3 regions of the Moraxella sp. CTOTU49097 genome follow, and region 2 is predicted to be linked to each of the others. Evidence: predicted binding sites of a transcription regulator. Region 2 holds the regulator's gene; each other region holds the start of a gene.
What was found. The regulator PhoB, encoded in region 2, activates phosphate uptake and scavenging genes when phosphate is short. The targets are predictions, from matches to a motif close to TGTCATNAANCTGTCATAA.
Positions count from the first base shown of each region.

Region 1: pstS (phosphate ABC transporter substrate-binding protein PstS) is a predicted target of PhoB. The motif match lies at 3,035-3,053, and genes of this name have one in related genera.
Region 3: RT064_RS01150 (NAD(+) kinase) is a predicted target of PhoB. The motif match lies at 2,445-2,463, and genes of this name have one in related genera.

Region 1 is NZ_DAMBOA010000007.1:23,277-27,635, forward strand. It holds gene thiC (phosphomethylpyrimidine synthase ThiC) at 1-34, opposite strand, end outside; TPP riboswitch at 193-295, opposite strand; gene RT064_RS05975 (TolC family protein) at 457-1,797, shown strand; gene pstS (phosphate ABC transporter substrate-binding protein PstS) at 1,879-2,883, opposite strand; gene phoU (phosphate signaling complex protein PhoU) at 3,231-4,001, shown strand; gene RT064_RS05990 (phosphoglycolate phosphatase) at 4,141-4,359, shown strand, end outside.
Region 2 is NZ_DAMBOA010000004.1:90,432-94,790, reverse strand. It holds gene asd (archaetidylserine decarboxylase) at 1-210, opposite strand, end outside; gene dtd (D-aminoacyl-tRNA deacylase) at 338-790, shown strand; gene phoB (phosphate regulon transcriptional regulator PhoB) at 981-1,679, shown strand; gene phoR (phosphate regulon sensor histidine kinase PhoR) at 1,749-3,077, shown strand; gene RT064_RS04125 (D-amino acid dehydrogenase) at 3,052-4,359, opposite strand, start outside.
Region 3 is NZ_DAMBOA010000001.1:242,016-246,374, reverse strand. It holds gene RT064_RS01155 (lytic murein transglycosylase) at 86-1,429, shown strand; gene RT064_RS01150 (NAD(+) kinase) at 1,479-2,411, opposite strand; gene RT064_RS01145 (Bax inhibitor-1/YccA family protein) at 2,613-3,332, shown strand; gene pdxH (pyridoxamine 5'-phosphate oxidase) at 3,388-4,047, opposite strand; gene glmM (phosphoglucosamine mutase) at 4,073-4,359, opposite strand, start outside.

The sequences.
Region 1 (4,359 bases), on a different contig from region 2:
GGGTTTTGTGGGTAACGTTGGTAAGTTGGTTCATAGCGAGTCCATGTTATGTTATGAAGTGATGGTTTGCTGGACTCGGGCGAAGATAGGTGAGTAGGACTGTTTCTAGTAAAAAACTAATTCTAGAAAAAACTGTTTCTAGTAAAAGGCTGATTCTAGTAAAAGGCTGATTCTAGAAAAATACTGGTCTAACTAACCTATAGACGACTTCCCTACGACGGTATTAACCGTTTCAGGTTCGACGGGTATGTCTCAGCCGCTGGTATGTCATCCAACTGCACCCCGAGTCAATATCTCCATATTAACAAAAACTCACAGGTTTACCTAATAGATTTTTAGCCATTTTTTACCGATGATTTACTGCACTAAATTACTGATTTTTTTGACAACTATCGGTATGATAGAGGCTCCTTGGTTGTTGAAAATGTTGTAATTATTGATATGGAATGCATCTGTTTGTGGAATCGTAAAGCGACTGGCGCCCGATGGCGGTTAGGGGCGATGGCAGTGTCATTGATAGGGTCGATGTCCCTCAGCCCAGCCGCGATGGCAAAAGATTTGTGGGAATTGTATAGCGCAGCCCAGCGTACCAATGGCAACTGGGCAGGGCAGCAATATGACTATTTGGCAACGCAAAAAAATGTGCAGCTGGCGTTTGGCGATATGCTGCCGCAAGTGGGACTACAAGGCAGTGTCAAACGTAATCAGTTTTATCCCAAAGACGATAACATCCCTGATACGGGCAATACCGCAAGCCAAGTCGGTATCGGACTGCGCCAAGCCTTGTTTCGTGCTGATAAATGGGCAAACTATGAAAAAGCCGTGCTCGCCAGTCAAGCCAATGACATCCAGCTATTACAGCAGCATCAGCAACTAATCGAGCAAATCAGCAAAGCCTATCTCAATGTATTGCGCGCTGAAGCGATGACAGATAGCCTTAATGCCGAGTTCACTGCACTCAAAGCACAAAATGACATGATGCAAGCGAGACTCGCGCAAGGGGTAGCGGCGCGGGTAGATACCGAAGAGAGCCGTGCAAGGCTTGAAAGCGTCAGCGCCTCTATTGCCAACAATGACGTGGCAATCGTGAATGCCAAACAGCAGTTATCACTGCTCACCGGTCAACCAATCAATCAGCTAGACAGTATCAAATTACCGCCTGATTTGAATCTGGTGGCAAGTCAAAGTATCGAAAACTGGATGCAGCAGTCACAAAATAATAATCTTGATATTCAGCTAGCACAAACCCAAGTGGCGATTGCCAACAAACAAGTCGATTATCTCAAAGCCAATATCTATCCCCGTGTCGATTTGGTAGGCAATGTGGGGTGGCAAGATTATACCCATAATAACCAAAGCGCTATTGATGGCACCAATTATAGCTTTGGGGTAGAAGTGGATTTTCCGTTTTATACCGGTAGGCGGACACGCGCAGGCGTTGAGCAAGGAAATCTGCAAGCACAAGCGGCAAAAAGTCGCCTCGCCTATGTGTACCAAGCCGCCATGACTCAGACTAGCCAAGCGTATCTAAATTTGGTCGCACAGCGTGCCACGATTAAAGCCCAGCAAGTTGCGGTGGATGCCAATCGCCGCGTCGCCCAAGCGTCAAAAACAGGCTATGATTTGGGGGTGCGCTCGATGGTAGATACACTACTGGCAGAGCGCCAATATCACGCTGCCAAACGCGATTTGATTAATGCGTATTTTGATTATCTAAATGCCTACATTGACCTACAAAAAGCTACGGGCAATCTGACCGATGAGACGGTCAAAGTGTTAGATAATCAGCTGATTTGATGCTCTTTTTTGGCAAAGTTTTAAGCTAAAAAACCCCGCCAATCGGCAGGGTTAATTTGCGTAGTACAGTTAAACAGATGACTATTTAACTTTCGTCCATTCTTTACGAACCGCAGCTTTGGTGCCGGCAGGTAGCGGAACGTAGTCGAGTGCAGTTGCTTGTGCATTGCCGTTAGTAAATGCCCAGTCAAAGAATTTAAGCGCTTCTTTGGCTTTTGCACCGCCTGTACGAGGTACGAGGATGAAAGTTGCTGCAGAGATTGGCCATGCGTTGGCTGCTGGCATGTTAGTGATAGTCACTGCAAAACCAGGATATTGTGCCCAGTTAATGTTTGATGCGGCTGCAAACGTTGAATCGTCTGGTAGTACAAATTTACCGGCGCGGTTTTGAAGTTGGGTATAAGCTAAACGGTTTTGTTTTGCGTAAGCATACTCAACATAACCGATGGAGTTTGCAACACGTTGTACGTTGCTTGATACGCCTTCGTTACCTTTACCACCCACGCTTGCTGAAGCATTAGGCCATTTAACGGTTTTGTCCGCGCCTACTTTTGATTTCCAATCGCTTGATACTTGGCTTAGGTAGTTAGTAAATACGAAAGTGGTACCTGAACCGTCTGAGCGATTAACAGTGGTAATCTTAGCGGCAGGTAGGGCAACGCCTGGGTTTAATGCTTGGATACGTGCATCGTTCCAAGTAGTGATTTTGCCCATATAGATGTCAGCAAGGACGGCGCCCGATAGTTTTAATTGACCTGGTTTGACGCCAGCGATGTTGACCACAGGTACGATACCGCCAATGACTGCGGGGAATTGGATTAAGCCGCTGGCATTTAGTTCTGCTGGGCTCATGGGCGCATCAGTGGCACCAAAATCAACCGTTTTTGCTTGGATTTGTTTGATACCGCCTGAAGAGCCGATACCTTGGTAGTTTACTTGGTTGCCTGTTGCTTTTTGATAATCGCTTGCCCATTTTGAGTAAACAGGTTGTGGGAAGGTTGCACCTGCACCTGTGATGTTGACAGCATTGGCTTGTACGCCTACAGCAGCGAATGCCACACTGACGATTAAATGTGATAGTTTCATAATAATTCCTTGATGGACAAATAAGATAATTGTCAGGGAAGATAGTAAATTAGCTTAGGGCGTCGCCAACCAATATGTCGCGTTTTAAATCACCCAACGCTGAAAAATTGTTGCCATGTTAATGTAACAAAATGTCAAATCTGTTACGGTTATGTTAAAGTTTGATGACATTGAAATCTTTGTTAGGTTTTTTGTTTGGTTTATATGATGCGATATCAGCGAATAGTCGCGCTGTTTTTCATCATTTTGTCGTAATTTTTAGTTATAGTTAGCTTTTCTTTAACGGCTTTTTTAATCACAATTTTGCACAGTCCATGAGTCACAATCCATGAGTTAGGAAGGGAAATATGAATTTAATTGGTGAGCATTTATCAAAAAGTTATGACCAGGATTTACAAAACTTGGTCAATTTGTTTTTAAAAATGGGTGGCATGGCAGAAGCCAATCTCACCAAAGCAATTGAATCTTTGGTAAAAAGTGATGTGGCGCTTGCCGAAGATGTCATTGATGGTGACAAAGAAATCAACTTTACTGAGCAGCAGCTTGATGATTTGGTGGTCAAAGTATTGGCACGTCGTCAACCTGCTGCCACCGACTTACGCCTAATCATGGCAGTGAGCAAATGCGGCGCTGACATTGAACGTATTGGTGATGAAGCCAAAAAAATCGCCAAGATGGCGCGCCGTGCCACCCGTGAAGGTCAATCACCGATTGGGTATCATGAAGCGCATCAAATGGGTAATTTTGTGCAGATGATGCTAAAAAATGCACTAGAAGCTTTCGCCAAGTTTGATGCAACAGGCGCTTACCAAGTGATAGAGCAGGATAATGAAATTGATGCGATGTACAAATCCGCGTCACGTGCGATGATGACCTACATCATGGAAGATGGTCGCTATGTAGCAAAAGTCATTGATATTTTATGGGTGCTGCGTTCGATAGAGCGTATTGGTGCGCATGCGCGTAATATCGCTGAGCAATTGATTTTTTGTATTACCGGTGAAGATGTGCGTTATCAAAAACTGGGTGCCAAAAAGGACAGCGCGCTGAATCCGGCGGCTAGCCATGAAATCGCCGATGCCTCACTAGATTATCAACCGAGCAATGGCGAAAACTAACGTTTTTTAGTCAAACCTGCTTTTAACCTGAATTGGTTGTCAGGGTTAGGTTATTTTAATGGACGGTTGCATGGTATTTTTAGGTGATTCTGCTACACTGTAGCCTATTAACTTTGGTGAAAAAACGATAGGAAACACCATGTCTAGCGAATCACTTAACACTCCAATCCCCACATCCACTGGGGAAAATATTACCCAAAAATCGTTACTTATTTTTGACTTGGACGGTACGTTGATTGATAGCGTCCCAGATTTGGCGGACGCCGTCAATGCGATGCTAACTACGCTTGGCAAAGCCAACTTTAGCGAAGATGTCATCCGCAACTGGGTGGGCAATGGCGGCAAAGTACTGGTGCAA
Region 2 (4,359 bases):
TTTGAGCTCACGGGTAAAAAAATCATTAAAACTGTCATACTGAGAAAAACTACCGCGCGCATATTCCTCTAGCTTGATGCCATACACCGAAGCAAAGGTACGAATAAAGGTTTTTTTCACCATCGGATGACGGCTTTGGGCAAGACGACCTGCGATTTCACTGATTTTTTGTTGTGGGACAAGCGATTGTAACGTCGTAAACAAGGTCATAAGTTACTCGAGATTGGCATTTTAAAGTTGGCTTATTATAATCAAAATCCCCCTTAGAATCACGGTATATTCAACTTTAGGCTATGAGTCAAGCCGCTTACGCTCAAACTGACGGATAGGAAAAATTATGAAAGCAGTATTACAACGGGTGAAATTTGCCAAAGTAGCAGTCAACCAAGCGCCTCACCCACAACAAATCGTCGGCGAGATTGCCCATGGCGTACTTGTCTACCTTGGACTTGGGCATGATGATACGCTTGCGATGGGGCAAAAAATGATTGATAAAATCCTCACCTATCGCGTATTTGAAAATGAGCTAGGCAAAATGGATAAAAACGTGCAACAGGTTAATGGCGGCTTACTGTTAGTGTCGCAGTTTACCCTGCTTGCCAATACCCAATCGGGTAGACGTCCTGATTTTAAGCCCGCGATGGCGCCCGACACTGCCAAAGCTTTGTTTGCTCAGATAGTCGCATATGCCAAGACGCAATATGCGGCCGTGCAGACAGGCGAATTTGGCGCAAACATGCAAGTCAGCAGTTGCAATGATGGTCCGATAAATTTTATTTTTGAACTGTGATGCGACCTGTGTTAAGTACCAAAAATTGAGTCAAACACCGAATTTTTTACAACACCACAAATAAAAGTCCTAAAAACTTATCGTTGTCATTTTTTTGTCATATTCTGAAGTTGTAATATGGGCATTGTAATATTGTTGTCATAAAATTATTTTGACAAACAGTTGCCTATTTTTATCGCTTGAGAAATTTATGAAAAATGAAACTATTTTGGTAGTGGAAGATGAGCCTGCCATTCGAGAAATGATCGTGACCACACTAGAGATGGCAGGATTTGATTGTTTGCAAGCCTCAGAAGTCTCTCAAGCCCATCATTTGGTGGTCGATCATCGCCCCAACCTCATCTTATTAGATTGGATGCTACCCAATGGGCTATCAGGCATTGATTTATGCCGCCGCCTGAAGAAAGATGAAATGCTCTCTGAAATTCCTATCATCATGCTCACTGCCAAAGGCGAAGAAGACAACAAAGTTCAAGGACTTGACGCTGGGGCAGATGACTATATCACCAAGCCGTTTTCCACCCGTGAATTGGTTTCCCGTATCAAAGCGGTATTGCGCCGTAGTAGCGCATTGTCAGGCGAAAAACCCATTGACGTAGGTGGCTTGTCGCTAGACCCTGCCAGTCAGCGCGTGAGTGCCAATAACAAAGCGGTGGATATCGGACCGACAGAGTATCGGCTACTTGCTTTTTTTATGAGTCATCCCGAGCGCGCTTATACCCGCACCCAGCTACTCGATCAAGTGTGGGGTGGCAATGTGTATGTCGAAGATCGTACCATTGACGTGCATATCCGCCGCCTGCGTAAAGTGCTTGAGCCATTTGGGTTTGCAGACTACATCCAAACTGTACGTGGCACAGGCTATCGCTTTTCTAATAAAATCGACTAACAATAGCCTGATTAATCGCATTGAAATTTTTGCCAACTTATCCCAACTTCGCTATAGTAAGCTGTCTCAATGGATGCTAGAAAAATTAATATGTGGGCGAGCATTTCACCCGTCGTCACAGCTGGGGTTGCCGGGCTGTTGATTGGCGGGCTATTAGGGTTTTGGGGTTGGGGACTGGCGATAGGGCTTTGCTTGTATCAGCTATATTTTTTATGGTCGATACAACGCTTTAAAGCGTGGTATAACAAAAACCCCGATGAGCCGCCGCCTGCATTTGAGCCCAACCTTAATGTCATTGCCAGTAATATCTACCAAGTCAATCGCCAAGAGAAATTGGCGCATCAGCAAACCGTTTCGCTGGTGCAAAAAGTGCGCGACTCGCTGAGTGCATTGCAAGACTCGATTATTCTGATTGACAAAAACGACTGTATCGAATGGTGGAACAACTCTGCCGAACGGCTTTTTCATTTTAAAGCGCCCGACCAAGGTCGCAATGTGTTGACCATTATTCGTCATCCGCTTTTTCATCAATATTATCACCACATTGAAGACTATCCCGATGGTGTACGTATCCATAGCCCATCTAATATCGAGCGCTATGTGCAGTGCAAGATTACCAAATTTGGGCAAGAAAAATTACTGCTGATTTATGATGTCACCCGTTTTCAGCACTTAGAACAGATGCGAAAAGACTTTGTGGCAAATGTTTCGCATGAACTGCGTACGCCGCTTACCGTCATCATGGGGTATGTGGAGACTTTGAGTGAACAGCCTGATTTAGATCCGCGTATTGCTCGCGCGTTTACTCAGATGATGCAGCAAAGTCAGCGCATGAATAACATCATCAATGACTTACTATTATTATCTCGACTAGAAAACGATGAAAAGCCCACTGAGCCCAAAGATATTGACATTCCCAAAATGCTAATGCAATTGTTTGACGATGCGCAAATGTACAACAAGTCATACGACCATATGATTCATTTGCACATCGACAGCACGTTACATATTTTGGGTTATGAAGATTATCTGCGAAGTGCGCTCAGTAACCTGATTACCAATGCCATGAAATACACCCCAAAAGGTGGTGAGATTAGTATTAGCTGGCATGAGTGTGACGCGGGGGTATGTTTTAGCGTGACCGACAATGGCATTGGTATCGAGCAGCGCCATATTCAGCGCTTAACCGAGCGTTTTTATCGCGTGGACACGGGTCGAAGCCGTGACACAGGGGGTACCGGTTTGGGGCTAGCGATTGTCAAGCATGTCTTGTATCAGCATCATGCCACCTTGGATATCACCTCTACAGTTGGCACAGGCTCAACCTTCACTGTGACCTTTCCAAAATCTGCCAGTATTCCAACCCAATCCCTTAATCCTGCAAGCCCACAAAGTTAAAGTTTACTTGTGGCTGGCGCCCTTGCATGATATCAGCAATCGCTTTTGCCGAGCCGTTCGAGTGCGTCCAGCCCAAAGTGCCATGTCCCGTGTTGAGATACAAATTATCAATAAGTCCTTGACGATTGACCGCGCGACCGATAATCGGCACATTTGACGGTGTCATCGGTCGCAGCCCTGTCCAATAATTTGGCTGGGTCAAATCTAGCGCATCCCCAAACACCTCTCTCACCCGTCGCGTAATCGCTTGGCAACGAACGGGATTAAGCTCAAGGTTAAAGCCGTTAAATTCAGCCGTTCCTGCTACTCGCAAGCGATCGCCTAAGCGCGAGTATACCAGTTTAAACTCATCATCAATCAAGCTCACATAAGGTGTCTCATGGGGTCGCAGCACAGGGTACGTAGCTGAATAGCCTTTGGCAGGATAGATGGGTAGATTGATACCCAAATCTTTGACTGAGGCAGGACTATAACTGCCTAACGCCAGTACATAAGCATCGGCGGACAGTATCTGTGACTGCGCTGGCAAAGCAGCATTATCTTTGCTATCAATGGACATAACTTCCACACCGTCAATGTGCTGGTTATGATAAACAAGTCGTTTGATGGCAGTATTAAATAAAAATGTTACCCCTTGCTGTTGACAAAGTGCTGCCAAGCGATGGGTGAATTTTTGCGCATCCCCTGATTCATCAAGTGCGGTATAAGTCGCCCCAACCAATTCTTTGCCAATACCAGTTAACGCAGGCTCTAGTTCTATCGCTTTATCCACACTAATCACTTGCCGATCACAACCCAATTGCTGCATCCGTTTAGTGGGTGCTACCGCTGCCTGAAACTCCGCATGATCGGTATAAAAATGCATAATACCGCGTGTCAGACAGTCATAATCAATGCCTGTTTGCGCCCTAACCTCCCCCAGTACTTGCCGAGAGTATAATCCTAAATTGACCATTTGCACCAAATTAGCATCGGCACTTTTGGCATTGCACTGCTGCAAAAACTGCCAACCCCATCGCCACAGCGCCATATCAGGGGCTGCATCTTGTCCCGCGTTGCCCGGCAAACCCAACAACCGACGCCAGCGAAACAACAATGGCGCATCTTCTCGCAATAACCATTTTAGCGCTTTATAGGGTGTATCAGGATTTGCCCAAGGCGTGGCATGTGACACAGATATTTGCCCACCATTGGCAAACGATGTTGACAATGCCGCGCTACTTTCACGCTCGATTACCGTTACCTCAAACCCTGCTTGTCGAAGCTGCCAAGCAGTGGTGAC
Region 3 (4,359 bases), on a different contig from region 2:
TCCTATTTTTATGCTATATTCATTTTTTTACCACAGTTGTTATGTTTGCACGCACTTGGCTTGTATTAATTGAGGTTATTGCTCTATGTATGTTAAATATTCGTCGTCTATCGTCGCTTTATCGCTCTGTTTGTCGCATCGTTTGGTTGGTCAAAAACTGGCATTGCCTGTCAGCTTAGCGGCATTGTTGGCAGCCTGTTCATCAGCACCTATTCAGACCCAACCCCAAAAACTACCAGGTACCTTGCCGACTTCCCCTGTGGTGATTACGGCACCCCCGAAAGTCACGCCCGTGCCACCTGTGACTGTTCCCACCAATCAATATAGTAGCTTTTATCAGTGGAAATCGGATTTTATTGAACGCGCCGTGCAAAAAGGTTATCCCCGTGCAGATGTTGAACGCTTGCTATCTAGTGCCAACTACAGCGAGCAAGTGGTATCACTGGATAAAGGACAGCCTGAATTTGCCAAAATGCCTTGGGAATATATCGATGGTGCCGCATCGAGTGGTCGTGTCAGTGGGGGTCAGCGCAATTTTGCCAGCCAAAGCGCCCTACTTGATCGCATTGAAAATCAGTATGGTGTGCCAGCCTCTATTGTGACTGCCATTTGGGGCATGGAATCTTCTTACGGTCAAGGCACAGGCAACTCATCACTGGTCAATAGTTTGGCGACCCTGGCATATGATGGTCGCCGCCGCAGTTTTGCAGAGGATCAGCTGCTCGCGCTGTTGTCGCTGCTTGAGCGTGGTGATATTAATTGGTCGCAACTGCGCGGCTCTTGGGCAGGTGGCATGGGACATACCCAATTTATTCCCAAAACTTGGTTAGATGAAGCAGTAGATGGCAATGGTGATGGTCATCGTAACCCTTGGAATACCGCTGATGCATTAGCTTCTACCGCAAGCTATCTTAAAAATGCCGGCTGGCAACGTGGTATGGGCTCGTACTATGAGGTACGATTACCAAATGGTTTTGATTATCGCCAAGTCAGTACCAAAAAAACCATGGCGGACTGGCAAAATTTAGGCATTCAATTTATCACCCCAAATGCGCCCATGGATGCGATGGCAGAATTGTGGCTCCCTGCGGGTAAAGAGGGTCCTGCGATTTTATTAACCAAAAATTTTGATGCCATTAAGGTATACAATAATTCCTCCAATTACGCCATGGGGGTAAGCTTACTTGCCAAAGCCATTATCGGGCAGCCAGGTTTACAGCAATCTTGGCCGCGCTATGAGCAGCCACTTGCTACTTATGAAGTACGCCAACTTCAACAGCGTTTGACGGCAATGGGCTATGATACTAAAGGGTCAGATGGCGTCGTAGGCACCAATACCAAATTAGCATTTCAGCGCTGGCAAGCCGACCACAACCAAATCCCAGATGGATTTATCTCAAAACGCTCGGCAAGCGGGCTGATTAATTAATGGATTTATTCATAAAAAAGCCACCGAATGATTCAGGTGGCTTTTTTATTTAATTATCCATACTAAATTCTTCAGCGTAGCTATTCCAACCAAGTTTGGTACGGCAAGCTTCAAAAAAATCCACCCCAGGTGGGTGTAATAACGTGAGTTTGTTCGGATGCTTGTGAATCACTAAACGCTGGTTTTGGTTAAGCGGCACCGATGGTTTCCCATCTGCACTCACCATCGGCTGGGTGCGGTTATCTTTATGGATGCGGATTTTGATTTCGCTGTTGCCGCTGACCACAATCGGGCGGCTTGATAAGGTATGTGGATGCATGGGCACCAGACAAATGGCATCCATACTAGGATGAATAATCGGCCCGCCACCTGATAGCGCATAAGCGGTGGAACCCGTCGGTGTGGAGGCAATCAGACCATCACTGTGCTGACGATAGACATTAAGCCCATCAATTTTTAAATGAAAATCTAGCATATGCACTGACTTGCCTGCATGCAGCACAATGTCATTTAGCGCCATATCTTCATAAATCACATGTGCACCTTGACGGATTTCCATCTTTAGCAAGAATCGATCTTCAAGCTGATAATGACCTTGTAAAATACTGGTCAATTTTACGTTTAAATCATCAGGATAAATGTCAGTTAAAAACCCTAAACGTCCGCGGTTCACCCCCACTACTGGCACTTTGTGTTTGACGAGTACTTGCGCCGCATGTAGCAGCGAGCCATCACCACCGACCACAATGACCAAATCACAAGCACCGCCGAGCAAACTACGCTCAATCGTAGCAATCTCGCCTAGGCGTGCAAAATCTAATGCCGGCAACCGTGCCGTTTGATGGTCAATTAATAAAGGCAACCCTTGCTCATGAAAAAAGTCACAAATTTGGTAGATACTTTGAATGACACTTGGCTTGTTGGCACGACCCATAATGCCGATACGCCCAAAGGCAGGATTGGGAATAAGTGTGGACGTCATAGCAGAAAATTAACTGATAAAGATTAAGCTATTTTATCACAGCTTACTGGCTCACGTTATGCCCAATCAGTATTTTATATTACAAAATTGCTAATCTTCGTTGTGCAGTTAATGTATACAAACTCATTGCTATTTGCTAATTTAAGGCGATCGATATATAACTAACTTTTGAAAGTTTTTAACTCTTGGGAGCAAATTTTTATGGCAAATCCGATTATATCTCGTGCTGAACTTGCGGTTAGTACGACACCGATGACGGTCAAAGGGGTCATTCGAAAAACCTCTTTTCTGCTAGGTCTGACGACGTTATCGGGTGTTGGATTTTTTGGCTATTGCCTAGCTAGTGGCGTCACTTCAGGTTTTGTTAGTGTAGCGGCTTTAGCCAGTATCTTGGTGGCTTTTGTATTGAGTATGGTAATTATCTCAAAACCCCACATAGCTAAAACACTGGCAATTCCTTATGCAATTTTAGAGGGCATCGTGATTGGCGCGATTTCTCTCTTTGCTAGCATCAAGTTTCCCACAGTTGCGCCGACGGCGTTGGTCGCAACTTTTGTAACCGCTGCAGTGATGCTGGCGCTTTATCGCAGTGGCGTGATTAAAGTCACCCAAAAATTTCGTTCTGTGATGATGTCTGCTGTGATTGCTATTATGCTGGTGTATCTGGTACAAATCGGGTTTAGCCTATTTGGTAGCTCACTGCCGTATTTGTTTAGCGGTGGCGTGGTGGGTATTGGTTTTAGCTTGCTGGTGATTGTGATTGCATCACTGAGCTTGTTATTAGATTTTGATAGCGTTGAGCGAGCTTATGCTGCAGGGGTGGATGAAAGCTATGAATGGGTACTAAGCGTTGGTATCTTATCAACACTGGTATGGATGTACATTGAATTTGTGCGTTTACTGCGTTCACTGCAAAACTAAGTTTTATCAAATAAAAAACACGGTTTAAAGTACCGTGTTTTTTATGGCTTGTAGTTTAAGGTAATAAGCGTTCCATCACCCATTGCTCGTCAGCTAGCGAATAAACAATGCGGTCGTGCATACGATTGGCTCTACCCTGCCAAAATTCAATTTTTTCTACCGTCAGCAGATAGCCTCCCCAAAATTCTGGTAAAGGAATTGGGTTGTCTCCATACTGCACAGTTAATTGAGCAAATTTGTCTTCCATTACCTCGCGGCTAGCAACCACGCTGCTTTGTGGCTCGCTGACCCAAGCGGCTAATTGGCTATCACGCGGGCGGCTATGAAAATACTGCGCGGATTGTTCACGGCTAACCTTTTGCACAGCGCCGGTAAGACGGATTTGTCTTTCTAGGCTTGGCCAAAAAAATAATGCTTCAGCATTGGGGTTGGTCGCCAAATCACAGCCTTTGGCACTGTCATAATTGGTATAAAACACGAGGCCAATGCCCGCGTTTTCCAATTGGATGATTTCACGCATCAGTAAAGTGCGCACACTTGGCTGCCTATCACGGCCACAAGTCGCCAGTGAAAACGCATACGCTTCCCCTTGCTTGGCATCAATTGCTTGTTGCACCCAAGTTTGTAGTAAGCTAAACGGCTGCTCCGGCAAGTGTGATTCGATAAGCTCGCCTTGCTCATACGATAATCGTTGACTGGTAAAATCAATACTCATGTTTTATCCTTATAAAATGTCAACTTTACGCCATCACTTGGCGTACTTTTTCAGCAAGTTCATTGGCTAGCATATCACACTCAATCTCATCATCGCTTTCGACCATTACCCGAATCAATGGCTCTGTACCTGATTGACGAATCAGTAAACGACCCCGTCCTGTCAATTTTTCTTCGGCATCTTTAAACGCATTTGCCAATTCTGGGAAGGTGTAGGGATCTTGTTTTTGCGCCAATCTGACATTGACCAATTTTTGTGGTAGCTGCGTATAACCCTTCATCAGCTCTGATAATGATTGTTTGCTCTGCGCCA